Regions from separate parts of the Terribacillus jepli genome, predicted to be linked through region 1. Evidence: riboswitches for the same ligand, from Rfam matches in the RefSeq annotation. Region 1 holds a riboswitch; the other holds the start of a gene.

Evidence for each region. A riboswitch is a leader RNA that binds a small molecule or an ion and turns the genes downstream of it on or off. The one in region 1 is predicted to bind S-adenosylmethionine.
Region 2: another riboswitch for S-adenosylmethionine. It lies ahead of AB1K91_RS02265 (methionine ABC transporter ATP-binding protein); the one in region 1 lies ahead of AB1K91_RS11860 (iron-containing alcohol dehydrogenase family protein).

Annotation. Positions count from the first base shown of each region.
Region 1 covers NZ_JBFEGH010000009.1:141,526-149,376, reverse strand. Annotated here, with positions in the region: gene ddlA (D-alanine--D-alanine ligase) at 1-583, opposite strand, end outside; gene AB1K91_RS11875 (metal-dependent hydrolase) at 1,041-1,667, shown strand; gene AB1K91_RS11870 (MBL fold metallo-hydrolase) at 1,681-2,811, shown strand; gene AB1K91_RS11865 (pyridoxal phosphate-dependent aminotransferase) at 2,852-4,030, opposite strand; SAM riboswitch class I at 4,137-4,239, shown strand; gene AB1K91_RS11860 (iron-containing alcohol dehydrogenase family protein) at 4,318-5,412, shown strand; gene AB1K91_RS11855 (carbon-nitrogen family hydrolase) at 5,409-6,191, shown strand; gene AB1K91_RS11850 (DUF3817 domain-containing protein) at 6,286-6,579, shown strand; gene AB1K91_RS11845 (hypothetical protein) at 6,699-6,902, shown strand; gene AB1K91_RS11840 (DUF456 domain-containing protein) at 6,936-7,418, opposite strand; gene AB1K91_RS11835 (tetratricopeptide repeat-containing glycosyltransferase family 2 protein) at 7,488-7,851, opposite strand, start outside.
Region 2 covers NZ_JBFEGH010000001.1:452,298-460,148, forward strand. Annotated here, with positions in the region: gene AB1K91_RS02240 (L-lactate permease) at 1-650, opposite strand, end outside; gene AB1K91_RS02245 (FadR/GntR family transcriptional regulator) at 803-1,513, shown strand; gene AB1K91_RS02250 ((Fe-S)-binding protein) at 1,638-2,354, shown strand; gene AB1K91_RS02255 (LutB/LldF family L-lactate oxidation iron-sulfur protein) at 2,367-3,797, shown strand; gene AB1K91_RS02260 (LutC/YkgG family protein) at 3,794-4,501, shown strand; SAM riboswitch class I at 4,839-4,947, shown strand; gene AB1K91_RS02265 (methionine ABC transporter ATP-binding protein) at 5,027-6,052, shown strand; gene AB1K91_RS02270 (methionine ABC transporter permease) at 6,043-6,705, shown strand; gene AB1K91_RS02275 (MetQ/NlpA family ABC transporter substrate-binding protein) at 6,711-7,574, shown strand; gene AB1K91_RS02280 (M20 family metallopeptidase) at 7,578-7,851, shown strand, end outside.

The DNA.
Region 1 (7,851 bases):
CGCCGACAGAGGAGCCTTGATTGGCAGGTTTAATGAATACCGTGCTGCCCAGCACTTCCGCCACCTCTTCATATTTTATGGATCCAAGCTGACGCTTTTTGAATGTAAAGCCATTCGCGACTCGGATCCCCGCTTCCTTCAATAGACGCTTGGCGATATCCTTATCCATACAGACGGCAGAGCTGAGTACATTCGGACCGACATATGGAAGATTAGCGATGCGCAGCATGCCTTGCATGCTGCCATCCTCTCCTAATGTACCGTGGAGGATGCTGAAGATGACATCCACTTGATCGAGGACCGCGCCTTGACTCGGGCTGACAAGCTGCTTCTCCTTCATGCCAGGAACTACTGCAATTCCTTGCTCGGAAGGTTTCAATTCGATATGCTTCGGATCATGTGCGTTCAGCAGATAATCCGCTTTGTCATTCAGCTGCCATTTTCCATTTTTATCGATTCCGATCAAGACAACATCATATTTATTTTTATCAATTGCATCGGCAATGTTTTTTGCTGATTGTAAGGATACTTCATGCTCCGCGGATTTTCCGCCGAAGACGATTCCTACTTTTGTTTTACCCACCTGTAACCATTCCTTTCTGACGTGAGACCATTGCTTTCATTTTATCACAAACGTGTGCGGCTGCCTCCTATGTCCATAAGAAAAAATCGCGTTTTACATGCAGCTCATTCGGTAACTATATACATTAACAACAGAGACAGGGGATGGGAATGGACTTATTACGATCATTTTGATGCCTCGACCGATTTTTGAAATATCGTGTCGGCCGCGGTGAGCAAAGACGTGCTGGTGGTGGAGCCTTATCCCTCCTCTTTGGTGCTTCAAGACATAAAATCGCAAACGAATCCTGCCAGAAGATTTCAAAGATTTACGAGGACGATGATTTTGTCGGGCGGCAAAATCATATAAAGATGAAGATACCTTTCCCGTAAAAAAGCACATCAGATACAATACGGATAGCCATGACATAAAGATTCTAGTATGCTTTTAAGGACTAACTTTTGGAGGCACAGCTAGAATGAAAGGAATCACACATTTATTAATCGGGGCAGGCGCTGGTTTCGCCAGCGCAACCGCCTTGGATGCTGAAGGCGCTGTTACCGTCACAATGACCTGCACAGCAGCGGTTGCAGCCCTTGTACCAGATTTGGATACAGGCGGTATCCTCTCCAACCGCATCACTTTTTCACACAAAGCCATCCGCAATATTACAATTTTTATCGGATTATTGCTCATTCTATATAGTATGTGGAATTTATTTGGCCAAGATCGTTATATCGGTTTAGCGATCGGAGCAGGAATTATGGTTCTCTCCCGCGTAATCAATAAGAAGTTCATGCTGCTGATTACAGGCATCGCTGTACTGCTGACCGGCTTGTACACAGGGCATACTTGGGTTGTCATGAGTGGATGTTATATCGGGATTGCATCTTTCCTCAGCCACCGGAGCTACACACATTCCTTGATCGGGTTAGTCTATTTCTACATATTGATGACATTCTTCGAACAGGGGACAGCCCTATTCGGTACCCAGCTCGCGGGCACAGCCGGCTATGCAAGCCACTTGCTTGCCGATAGCAAGATATTCCCTGTTAATAAGAAAGGAGTCAAATTGCTCCTTCCTATAATTAAAAAAGATTTCTAAAGGAGACGATTGCATGAATCCATTGCACACAGCAGAACTGGCAGAGAAAATCAAAAAGAAAGAAACCGTTCATCTGCTTGATATCCGGCAGGAAGCGGATGTGCAAGACTGGGCGATTGTTGCCGACAGTGTTAAGCGATATGATATTCCGTTTGCTGCCATCAAAGCTGATCCAAATGATGTCTGCAACCAGCTGCCAAAAGATGAGCCTGTTTATGTGATGTGCTATCGGGGCAAATCAGCTCAGACCGCCGTCTCGCTTTTAGAGTCGGCTGGAATGGTCAATAGTGTACATGTAGTCGGCGGTATGCATGCATGGGGAGAAACGATCAGTCCACGCAAGATTGGCGATCTCACTTATGGGGGGGCAATTTACCAGTTTATGCGCATCGGGAAAGGCTGTCTTTCCTATATGATCGTCTCAGGTGACGAAGCAGCCGTAGTGGATCCAGCCAGATTCACGGAAGTTTATGTTTCTTTTGCAAAAGAGAATGGCTGGGAAATCAAACAAGTACTTGATACCCATCTCCACGCCGATCATTTATCCGGCGGGCAGAAGATCGCAGAGGAAACCGGGGCAACTTACTGGTTCCCTGCTGATGATGGGAAAGAAGCAAAATTCAGCTTTTCCCCGTTACAAGACGGGATCGACATACCGTTCGGCAAGCCTGAAGAGGGCATGCGCTGTGTTGCCTCACCAGGTCATACAGAAGGAAGCATCAGTTTTGTCGTTGACGACACGTACTTACTATCCGGGGATACGCTCTTTACCGAGTCGATCGGGCGCCCAGATTTGGCGGGTCAAGCAGAACAATGGGTACAAGATCTGCATAACACTTTATATGAAAAATATCCATTATTATCCCTGGACTTGATTGTCCTGCCTTCCCATTTCTCCGAGCTTACAGAAATCGGAAGTGACGGCACCGTCCAAGCACGCATGGAAGACCTGTACAGAAAAAATCCAAGACTACAGCTGCAGGATGCAGGCGAATTTGCCTCCTCCGTTTTGGAAAGCATTCCTGAACAGCAGCCGAATAGTTATCAGCTGATTCGAGAAGCCAACCAAGGAAAAGCGACGATAGACGGCGCAGACGAAGCCGATATCGAATCCGGCCCCAATCGCTGCGCAGTGACCAGCTGACAGACAAAAGAGCCAGTCCCTTTCCGTGACTGGCTCTTTCTTATGCTTTTGAAAAGATACCGAGTTTTTCGATTCGCTTTGCAGCTTCCAGCAATCTTTCTTCTGTATCCAATAGACCCGCTCGGACGTATCCTTCTCCATATTCCCCAAATCCATTGCCCGGCGCGACCGCAACATGTGCCTTTTCGAGTAGCAGATCAGCGAATTCCTCGGATGTGTAACCATGCGGAACTGGCAGCCAAACGAAGAAGGTTCCTTTTGGTTCGGGTACATCCCAGCCGATTGCACGCAAATGGCCAATGAAAGCATCTCTTCTGCTTTCGTACGTATGGACGAGCTCTTCCACGCATGTCTGGTCTGTAGTCAACGCGTAAGCAGCTGCTTCTTGCATGCCGCCGAATAAGCTTACGTAAACATGATCCTGGATTAAATTGATGCTTTCAATCACAGATGCATTACCGACTGCAAACGCGATGCGCCAGCCGGCCATATTATACGTTTTGGATAAGGTGTACATTTCAATGCCGACTTCCTTGCTGCCTTCGGATTGCAGGAAGCTCTGCGGTTTTTCCCTGTCGAAGCCAAGTGCACCATAAGCAAAATCATGCAGCACACAGATTTTATGTTCCTTCGCCAGCTCCACTGTTCTATCAAAGAACTTCTGATCCGCTGTTGCTGCAGTCGGATTGTTCGGATAGTTGAGGAACATCAGCTTTGCTTCTTCCAGATCACCAGCTGGAATAGCACCATAGTCAGGCAGGAATTCATTTTCAACAGTTAATGGCATGAGCGATGTCCGTGCTTGGGCAAGTTCAATACCGGACATATAATCCGGATACCCCGGATCCGGGAGCAGTGCCAAGTCACCTGGATTCAACAAACATTGACTGATCTCCACCAAACCTGTTTTAGAGCCGAACATGATGGCTACTTCTGTTGCAGGATCTAACTTCACACCGTATTCCCGGTCATAAAATTCACAGACTGCCTGCTTAAGAAAATCAAAGCCTCTGAATGGTGAATATTTATGATAAGCCGGATTATCAGAGGCTTCTTTTAATTTATCTACGATATGCTGCGGCGTCGGCAAATCAGGATTCCCCTGTCCAAGCTTGATGATATCGTGGCCCTCTTTTTCCAGCAGGCTTACTTTATGTACTAAGCCGGCAAAAAACTGCTCCGGCAATCGTTTCAATGCATCCGAAAACGGAAAATCCATCTTACTCACTCTCCTGTTGTGTCGCGCTTCCTATTCTGACTATTACCAATCTTGACAGTGTTGGAAATAGAATGCGATAATGAACAAATCATACATGAATCACACACTCTTATCAAGAGAAGGCGGAGGGAATTGGCCCTATGAAGCCCGGCAACCGGTGCATTTGCACACGGTGCTAATTCCAACAGCGAGACGCTGAGGGATAAGGGGATGAAGACACACGCCTTTCCCTCTTCCATATTCGTCTGGAAGAGTTTTTTTATGTAAAAATTCAATGAGGTGACAACATGACCATCAACATAAAAGGCGCCCCGAACTATTACGTCTGCGAGGATAATATATTGGAAAGCCTACCAGCACGGCTATCCGAATTGAACTGGACCAATGGTTTGCTTATTCACGGGGATGCATCATGGAAAGCAGCTTCCCCATTCTTGGATCCGATCGATTTACCAGTGAAACGGATTGCTTACAACGGCCAATGCACACATGCAGAAGCAGCTCGATTAGCAGGTATCGCAGCCGGCGAAGCTGCTCAATTCATAATCGGTGTGGGCGGCGGAAAAGTGTTGGATACTGCCAAAGCTGCTGCCAATGATGCAGGACTTCCGGTCATCCTGATTCCGACAATCGTATCCAACTGTTCCCCATGGGCCTCACTAAGTGTGTTCTATGATGAAGAGGGAAATTTCGTCGAATACACGGTCTTCCCGCGCAGCACCTTCATGCTGCTAGTTGAACCGAAATTGCTGCTCACGACACCTACACCGTATCTGATTGCGGGAATTGGGGACACATTGGCTAAATGGTATGAAGCGGATGCCCTTACCGAAAACATGACTGATCAGCCGCTTGCTGTTCAAATAGCCCGCAATGCCGCTAAGCTATGCCGGGATATCCTCATTGCCGAAGGAGATGCAGCAATTTGTTCCTTGCAGAATAAGCAAGCGGATAGTGCATTTCTGCGTGTTGCAGAAACAATCATCATGGCAGGCGGCATGGTCGGCGGATTCGGAGATGAATATGGCCGCATAGCTGGTGCTCATTCCATACACAATGGACTGACAAGACTTGCCGAAACACATGAGCAGCTGCATGGGAATAAGGTAGCTTACGGTATTCTAGTACAGCTGGCACTGGAGGATAAATTTGAGGAGATCCGGACTTTGCTTCCAATTTATCGGAAGCTCGGATTGCCAACTATACTGAAAGAGCTCGGCGTAAAAGAGAATGTGGATAAGGCGATGAAAATTGCTGCAGACGGTGCAGTTGCACCAGGAGAATCCATTCATTTCATGCATGTTTCTTCTTTGGAACAAGTAGTAGATGCCATGCAAAGTGTGGAGACCTTCGTTGCAGCAAATCAGGGAGTGACACAATGAAACTTGCATTGATCCAGCATGATATTGTTTTTGGTGACCCCCAATCCAATTATAGAAGAATGGAAGCATTGATACATGAGGCGCAGGAAAAAGCCGATGTCATTGTGCTGCCGGAGCTTTGGACAACCGGTTATGATCTGACAAGGCTTGATTCCATCAGTGATGCTGACGGAGAAACGACGAAACGCTTCATCAGCAGGCTGGCTAAAGCGCATCAAATATATATTGTCGCTGGTTCCATCGCGAAAAGTACTGAAACAGGCGTCTACAACACGATGCTTGTCTTCGGGCCAGCAGGTGAACTGCTCCATGAATACGATAAGGCTCATTTGTTCCGGCTAATGGATGAAGAGAAGTTCCTCTCCCAAGGTGACAGATCCGCCTCCTTTTCCATTGGAAATAAACGAGCAGCCGGTGTCATCTGCTACGACATCCGTTTTCCGGAATTCATCCGCACGCATATGATAGGTGATCAGCAAGTATTATTCGTCGTCGCCGAATGGCCAAAGCAGCGGCTCGATCACTGGCGCGCACTCCTGCTCAGCCGGGCAATCGAAAACCAATGTTTTGTAGTTGCTTGTAATCGCTCCGGAAGTGATCCAGCAAATGACTTTGCCGGGCACAGCCTGATCATCGGGCCGTGGGGTGAAATCATCGCTGAAGCCAAAGAGGAAGCGACCATCCTTTATGGCGAAGCAGATCTCGACCAAGTGGCTGACGTACGAAGTCGCATTCCCGTATTCCAGGACAGGCGCCCGTCCATCTATGACGTGCAGTGATATTTTGACAATGTTATGACAAGTTCTCCCGGGCAGTGGTAAAGATAAGCTAGCTTGCTTATACTATTAACAAATAGTTTCTGGGAGGGCTTTCATGCAAGCGACACTGAAATGGTTCCGAATCATCGGATTTCTCGAAGGGACTTCCTTGCTTTTGCTATTATTCATAGCAATGCCGCTAAAATATATGATGGATATGCCGATCTTCGTCACCTATATAGGTGCCATCCACGGCGGGCTTTTCGTCCTGTATGTGATTTGGGCAGGATACACAACACTGAAAGTCGGCTGGGGATTGAAATGGGCAATCTTCGCCTTGCTCGCATCCGTCATTCCATTCGGCTATTACATCTTTGATATGAGATTGCAGAAAACACAATATGCATAAGCAATGACATAGCGTTACGCACACCCTGTTTCCGCAGGGTGTTTTTTATTTCACCATATATACAATGTTATCCTCATTTGATAGTATTTTCTTCATATTTGGATAGTGAATCCGAACATTTGTTGATTGATACGATACAACAGCTGAATCAGGATGATATCGGTGTATTCATGATTGCACACCGCTTGTCCACATTAAAAGTCTCTGATCAGATAATTGTCCTGGAAGACGGCGATATTACAGGAATCGGAAATCATGATGACTTATACGCATCAAATGAACATTATCGTAATTCGCATGATAGACACAAGCAAAAAGAGTGACCTCACCTTGAGATCACTCTTTCTTATTTCACGTTATACGAATGCTGCTATCAAGAACCATACAATCATGATCAATTGGATGACGATTTTAGCTATCGAGCCTCCAAGGAAGCCAAGCAATGAGCCAATGGAAGAATAAATAGCTTCCCTCGGTGTCCTTTTTTGGACTAACTCCGTCACAAGCACAGCAACAAACGGCACGACGATGATGCCAAAAGGCGGGATGATGAAGGAACCTACGATTACGCCGATCGCCGCAATACGCTCCCCCCATTTACTGCCGCCGAATTTCTTAACAAAGTAACTATTCGCGATAATATCCGAGATGATCAAAATCACCGTCAAGATGACCATCGCAATCCAGAAGATTACTGATAAGTCTCCATCACTAAGCATGAACTGAAATACTAAAAATCCAATCCAGAGCATAAGCGGAGATGGGATGACGGGATAGATGATTCCCGCAAAACTAGCGATGAATGCCACCGCAATGATAATCCAAGCAATTATGTCCAGTGCCACAATCAATCCTCCATATCTTACCTTGATAGTACGTATTATGACATAGGAAACAGCAAAAGGAAATCAAAGCTCAAACTTCTCAAAAAAAGCTGTATTGTGGAGGATACTCGGGTGATCCGGATGATAAAAGACAGCTTTGTCATGAGCCGATTTTGCCTCTTCCAGCTGGCCGATCCGTGAATAACAAAGTGTCAGCTGCAAATATGGATACCACGTCGTATAAGCAGGTACACTGAAACCCGGAAGTTCCTTCCCTTCAAAATCCAATGCCTGCCGATACCAATATGCAGCCGCCTCATAATTCCGATCCTCCGTCAGCAAGTCCCCGATCAGACAGCAAAATTCAGGCCGCGGACGATCATATCGAAACGATCGGAATAAGTGCATCCGATACCCTTCCATATCTCCTTCTGCTTTGCAGCAATCC
Region 2 (7,851 bases), on a different contig from region 1:
GAGACGAAAAGCGGAATGATGGAACCGACTATAGCATGGACGAGTACCACATCCGATGTTATATACAGTAAGTATTCAAAGTAGCTCATATCAGTTTGCTGCAATCCAGACAGAACTGTTTGCTGATCAGTAAGCCCTGTATTGACTCCGATAAGAATCGGTGTTCCGACGGCACCAAAGGATACCGGTGTGCTTTGGATGATCAAGGAAACAAGAACGGCTGCCATGGCAGGAAATCCGACAGCAACAAGCAGCGGTGCGGCAATGGCAGCAGCTGTCCCATAGCCAGCTGCACCTTCGATGAAGCATCCGAACAGCCAAGCAATAAGAATGGCTTGGATACGCCGGTCGGGTGAAATAGTCATAAAGCCGCGGCGGATTGTGTGGATAGCACCAGACTCCTTCACCGTATTCAGCAACAGAACAGCACCGAATACAATGAAGATGACTTCAAGAGCAGTGATCAGCCCATTAAAAGCGGCACCTGCCACTATGTTGGTTTTCGTCCCCCAAACGAAAACGGCAATCAATGCTGTAACAACAAGTGCAACTGGCATCGCCCGGCTGGCTGGCCAGTTTAAGATAACTAAAAATAATAAAATCGTCATGATTGGTACCAAAGCGATCAATGATAATACAAGTAAACTCATCGTGCTTTCCATCCCCTTTAGTAAGCGTTTTCAATTAGAAAGTAAAAATATGGTCATCTGATGACCTGTTTACATTATAAAGGGGGATTTTTTGAAAATGCAATGAAATTTTGGGAAATTTCCGTTTATAATGAGGGAGAGGTGAGAACCCAATGAAATACAAACAAATCAAACCGAAAAAAATATATGAACAAGTAGCGGATGAGCTGCTTTCGATGATACGGGATGGCAACCTGAAGCCAGGGGAGAAATTGGCCAGTGTTACGCAGCTGGCTGAGAATTTCCAAGTCGGGCGTTCCGCAATAAGGGAAGCACTGGCGACGCTTCGTGCCATGGGCTTGGTGGAGATGAAGCAGGGCGAAGGTACTTACGTGAAGGCATTCGAACCAGAGGGAATCGTTTATCCGCTTCAGCATGCACTGCTCATGAGCGGAGAGGACCGGGCAGAATTGATGGAGGTTCGTCATATACTGGAAACGGGTATTGCAGCATCAGCCGCACTGAACCGGTCTGAAGAGGATCTGGAACAAATGGAAAATGCGCTCCAGGAGATGAAGGCATATACAGGGGATCCGGAAAAGGGGGAGGAAGCTGATCTCGCTTTCCACATGATCATCGCCCGCGCAGCGAATAATAAGCTGCTTCTGCGTCTCATGCATCATGTATCGGATTTGACAGCGGAATCCATGCGCGAAACAAGACAGATTTGCTTATTTGGTGAAGAAGCAGCTCCTGAGGAATTGAACAAGCAGCATGAAGCGATACTGCATGCTATCCGTTTGCAGCAGCCAGAACAAGCAAGGCTGGCAATGGTGACACATTTGGAATATGTAGAAGGAGTAATCCGTGACTATTTGCATTAGGATAAGCCGCCGACTGAGGTGGCTTTTTCTTCATATGCAGGAGTTGGAAAATGTAAGCGGTTGTAGTATGATGGAGTAAGATATTATTCAGGTCATCTGATGACCTTATCTGTGAGGTGGCAGCATGAAGGTTACACTATTTGCAACATGTATTGTGGATATGTTCCAGTCCGATGTGGGGATAGCCACGGTCGAAGTGCTGGAAAGACTCGGATGTGAGATTGTATTTCCGGCACAGCAGGTGTGCTGCGGGCAGCCGGCATACAATTCCGGATATGTTGAAGATGCCAAAAAAGCGATGAAGAAGATGATTGCGACATTCGAGGATGCCGAGGTGATTGTCACTCCGTCAGGATCCTGTGCCACAATGTTCAAGGATTATCAGCATGTTTTCCAGGATGATCCCGAATGGCGTCCGCGTGCAGAGCGACTGGCCGAAAAGACATATGAACTGACAGAGTTTATTGTGGATGTTTTGAAAATAGAGGATGTCGGGGCGAAGCTTGAGGGGATAGCCACTTATCACCCATCCTGCCATATGACACGGCTGCTTGGAGTGAAGGATGCACCGATGAAGCTGCTTTCGCATGTAGAGGGATTGGAAATGCAACCGCTTCCGAATGCGCAGAATTGCTGCGGATTCGGCGGGACGTTTTCTGTGAAGATGGGTAATATCTCTGAGCAGATGGTTGATGAGAAAGTGGATTCAGTAACCGAAACGAAAGCCAGCTATCTGATTGGGGCGGATGGCGGCTGTCTGATGAACATCGGAGGCAGAATGCAGCGGCGCGGCAAACCAGTCAAAGTGATGCATATCGCTGAAGTGCTAAACAGTCGGTAAGGGGGAACAACCATGGCGATGAAGATAGGGAATGAGAAGTTCAAGGATAATGTGAATAAGCAAATGGAAGACACATTCATGCGCGGGGCAGTTGCCGGGGCTCAGGAGCGTCTTCGGACGAGAAGACTGGATGCAGCGGAAGAACTCGGGAACTGGGAAGAATGGCGATCTCACGGGGAAGAGATACGTCAGCACACACTTGATCATTTGGACTACTATTTGCAGGAGCTTTCCGAGAATCTGCAAAAACGAGGCGGTCATGTATTTTTTGCCGCCACTGCAGAAGAAGCGAATGACTATGTGAAAGATATCGTGAAAGAGAAACGGGCCAAGAAGATTTTGAAGGCCAAGTCGATGGTTACAGAAGAAATCGGCTTGAATGCTGTATTGGAGCAGGAAGGCTGTGATGTCATCGAGACAGACCTTGGCGAATATATCCTGCAGCTGGATGATCATGATCCGCCTTCGCATATCGTTACACCGGCACTCCATAAAAATAAAGAGCAAATCAAAGATGTCTTTACCGAGAAGCTGGAATACAAACTGACTTCCAAGCCAGAGGAACTGGCTCTGCATGCAAGGGAAAAGCTCCGTCAGGAATTCCTGCAGGCCGACATCGGCATTACAGGATGCAATTTTGCCATTGCCGAATCAGGTTCCGTCGGTTTGGTGACGAATGAAGGAAACGCTGGTATGGTATCCGATTTACCGGATACACAAATCTGTGTCATGGGGATGGAGCGGATCGTACCGACATTTGAAGAATTTGAGGTGCTTGTAGGACTGTTGACAAGGAGTGCTGTCGGGCAAAAGCTGACGAGCTACATTACCGCTTTGACAGGTCCGCGGACTGCAGGGGAAGTGGATGGACCATCCGAGTTCCATTTAGTCATCGTTGATAATGGGCGTTCCGGGATTCTTGGAACCGAATTCCAATCTGTCCTCCAATGTATCCGTTGTGCAGCTTGTATCAACGTTTGCCCGGTTTACCGCCACATCGGCGGACATTCCTATAATTCGATTTATCCTGGCCCGATCGGAGCCGTGCTGACTCCGCTGTTGGGTGGATATGATGATTTTAAAGAGCTGCCGTATGCTTCGACACTGTGTGCGGCTTGTACGGATGCTTGTCCGGTAAAAATCCCATTGCATCAGCTGCTTCATCGTCATCGACAAGTGATTGTGGAAAAGGAAGGACGGGCACCTATTTCGGAGAAGATGGCGATGAAAGCATTCGGGATAGGAGCTTCATCCAACCCGCTTTATGCAGCTGGATCAAAGATGGCAAGCTCGGTCATGAAGCCTTTTACAAAGGATGAGACCATTTCAAAAGGACCAGGTCCGTTGAAGGCTTGGACCGAAATCCGAGATTTTCCGGCTCCGAACAAAGAGCGTTTCCGCGATTGGTTCAAGCAGCATCAAAAGGAGAGTGGCAAAGCTTGATACAGAATAGGGAAGCATTCCTTGCAAATGTCGCCAGTCGTCTAAGCCGCACAAAGGTGCTGACAGAGCGGCCGGAACGGAATTGGAATTATCGTCCGCAAGATAAAACACTGACTGATAAAACCCAGGATGAACTAGTGGATATACTCCGCGATCAATGCCGGCTTATCCACACCGAGCTGATTGAGACTGATGCGGCTGCTTTGCCGAATGTATTGGCAGAAACCGTGGCTGTCTATGGCGGCGGCCCACTGGCCATTTGGCAGGATCCTCGCTACGAGGCATTCGGTTTGCGAGAAAAGCTTCAATCGTGGCCGAAACAAGGGATCGATGTACATGAATGGAACCCTTCCATCGGCTATGACAATATCAGTATTGTGGAAAAAGCCAATATCGGGATTACATTCAGCGACATCACGCTTGCGGAGTCAGGGACGGTTGTACTCTTTTCAGGGGAAGGCAAAGGCCGCACGGTGAGTTTGCTGCCAAATAAATATATCGCACTTATACCGAAAAGCACCATTGTCCCTCGCATGACCCAGGCAGCGCAGCAAATATCCAAACAAGTACAAAAAGGGGAATCCATCGCTTCCTGTATCAACTTCATCACCGGTCCAAGCAACTCGGCTGATATTGAAATGAACTTGGTTGTAGGGGTCCATGGTCCTGTGAAAGCAGCTTATATCGTGATAGATGATAAATAGGTGACGTTGTGAAAACGGCTGATTATGCCGTTTTTAACTAATGGGGTGGTACTTGATTCGAGCTGCAGCGTTCCAGCAAGAAAGAGCTTGGCGGAGTATTTCAGTGTATAGGAAAAACGCCATGATTACGCGTATATCCTGGTTGTTGTTTTAAACCACCAGGAGAGAAGGCTGCAGTTGAAAAGTACAAATAAGTGCAACATTCGTGCGTATTTGACCTTTTTGTTTCGTTTAGAAGCCATTTCGGAAGAGAATGATTATTTTAAAAAATAGATTGACATTCAATTGGAAAACCCATAACATGGTAATCAAATCTAACAACTACATACTTGATTTATTCTTATCCAGAGAGATCGAGGGATCAGGCCCTATGACGTCTCGGCAACGGGTTTATTACAAATACCGTGCCAATTCCTGCAAACACAGCTGTGTTTGGAAGATGAGAATGAGGAAGTTTCATATGGAAGCCCTCTTTTTCTGGATAAGGAAAAAGAGGGCTTTTTGTGTAGCAAGGGAGGAATAGTAATGATTACGTTCAGGAATGTATCAAAGACCTTCACAATTGGCAAACGGGAAGTACATGCTGTTCGAAATGTGAACCTGACGATAGAGCAGGGGGAGATCTTCGGTATCATCGGCTTTAGCGGAGCCGGTAAGAGTACATTGCTGAGATTGGTCAATGTGCTGGAAAATCCTACTGCTGGAGGTGTTGAGGTACAGGGAGTCGACTTAGCCAAACTTTCTCCGAGAGAAGTGCGGAAGGTGCGCAGGGGAATCGGGATGATTTTTCAAAATTTCAATCTGCTAACCTCGCGCACTGTCGCTGGAAATATAGCTTATCCTTTGAAACTGGCAAAAATGCCGCGACAAAAAATAAAAGAAAGGGTGGATGAACTGTTGCGGTTCGTCGGTCTTTCGGATAAAGCGAAGAATTATCCGGAGCAGTTGTCGGGAGGTCAGAAGCAGCGAGTGGGTATCGCCAGGGCATTGGCTACTTCACCAGATATTCTGATCTGTGATGAAGCAACCTCGGCACTCGATCCCGATACGACTGGGGATATTCTTCGGCTGCTAAAAAAAGTGAACAAGGAATTGGGTATTACGATTCTGCTGATAACCCACGAAATGCATGTGATCCAGGCAATCTGTGACAAGGTTGCTGTCATGGAGGATGGAGAAGTCATTGAAACAGGCGGTGTATTTGATACCTTCACAAGTCCCGTTCATCCGACGACAAGGCGTTTCATCCGTTCCATCCAGCAGGATCTGCCGTCCCCATCCTTATTGGAGGAGTGGCGTCATAAAGGAGGGGAAAAGCTGTACCGCATCATTTTCAAAGGAGAGGTGGCGAGCGATCCTGTCTTATCCCGGATAACGCGGAAACATGATATAGACGTGAATATCGTATATGGTTCCGTTCAGGAGATTCAAGCAAAATTCTACGGTAATTTGCTTGTGAGCTTTGAAGGTGTGGAAGAAAAAACAGCCAGGGCGGTGAAGGAATTGAATGACATTGTTCAAATCGAGGAGGTGGAAGTGGCATGGGCGTAGATTGGCAGACATTCTGGCCGCGTATTGTCGAAGCGACTGGCCAGACGATCCTGATGGTGGCTGTCACCTTGGTGATAGGATCTATATTCGGCATCATTATCGGACTTTTACTTTTTGTTACACGTAAAGGGAATATTATGGAAAATGCCTTTTTGTTTCAAATCATTAATTTCTTGATCAATATCATTCGGCCGATTCCATTCATCATCTTTTTAGTGGCGATCAGTCCGCTGACTAGAGAGGTGGTAGGTACGACGATCGGTACATGGGCTGCAATTTTCCCAATGAGCATTGCGGCAGCTTTCAGCATTGCACGTGTTGTCGAAAATAATTTCATCAGTATCGATCCCGGTGTCATCGAGGCTGCGAAAGCGATGGGTGCCAGTCCGATTCAAATTATTTATACCATCTTGATTCCAGAAGCATTAGGGCCGCTTGTACTTGGTTTGACGTTCATTACCATCAGCTTGATTGATTTCTCCGCGATGGCTGGGACTGTTGGCGGAGGAGGCCTTGGACATGTGGCGATGACTTATGGATATCAAAGATTCGATACAAGCGTCATGGTTGTCACCGTCGTTATTTTAATAGTGCTTGTCCAGCTTGCCCAGTGGATCGGCAATACACTATCAAGAAAAATATTAAGGAGATGAAGAAAATGAAAAAAGCACTGCTTGGAATTATTTCCTTCGCTTTTGTATTCATTCTTGCAGCTTGCGGGAGCAGTTCTGCAGACGGAAGCCAAACAGTAAAAATAGGTGTCACTGGGTCGGACGGCGATCAGTGGCCGATCTTGAAGGAGAAAGCAAAGGAAGAGGGTATCAATATTGAACTAGTTGAATTCTCGGATTATACTTTGCCGAACCAAGCATTGGCGAACGGAGAAATAGACATGAACTCTTTTCAGCATATCGCTTTCCTAAGTCAATATGCTAAAGAAAACGGTGATACGATTGTACCGATCGGCTCCACGGTAATAGCCCCAATCGGAGCTTATTCGGAGAAAATCGATAGCCTGGATGAGCTGAAGGAAGGCGATAAAGTGGCTATTCCGGATGACCCATCGAACCAGGCTAGATCGCTGCGGGCTTTGGAAACTGCTGGTGTCATTAAATTGGCCGATGATTTCGGTCAGTTCGGTGATCCTTCCAAGATTGTGGAGAATCCAAAGAATATCGAAATTGTGCCCGTTGTTGCCCAGCAAACACCACGTGTCTTGCCGGATGTGGCTGCATCCTTCATCAATAATGGCGTTGCAGGTCAAGCAGGCCTGAATCCGAAAGAAGATCCAATTTACCTTGAGAATGCCAATGATGACAGCATCACGCCGTTTGTGAATGTGTTTGCTGTAAATAAAGATGACGAAAACAATGAGACATACCAAAAAATAGTGGAGCTGTATCAGGATGAAGCAGTGAAGAAAGCAGTGGAAAGTGATACGAATGGCGGTTCCATCGTTGTAGATGTGCCGAAAGAAGAGCTTCAGAAGCATCTGAAAAGACTGCAAGAAGAGGAGGAATGAGCTATGAGTAAATCTGTGACAGAAGTAAGCCGAATTGCCTTGCATCTTGAAGAGAATAGAGAGAAGTATATCCAGACAAGTCAGGCAATCCATGCAAAACCGGAGATAGGCAATCAAGAATTTTTTGCCAGTGAAACACTTGCTGGTTTGCTGGAAGAGGCCGGATTTCAAGTGGAGAAGAAAGTGGCAGGACATGAGACTGCATTTTATGCGCTGAAAGATAGCGGGAAGCCGGGCCCAAGAATTGCTTTTCTGGCCGAGTATGACGCACTGCCTG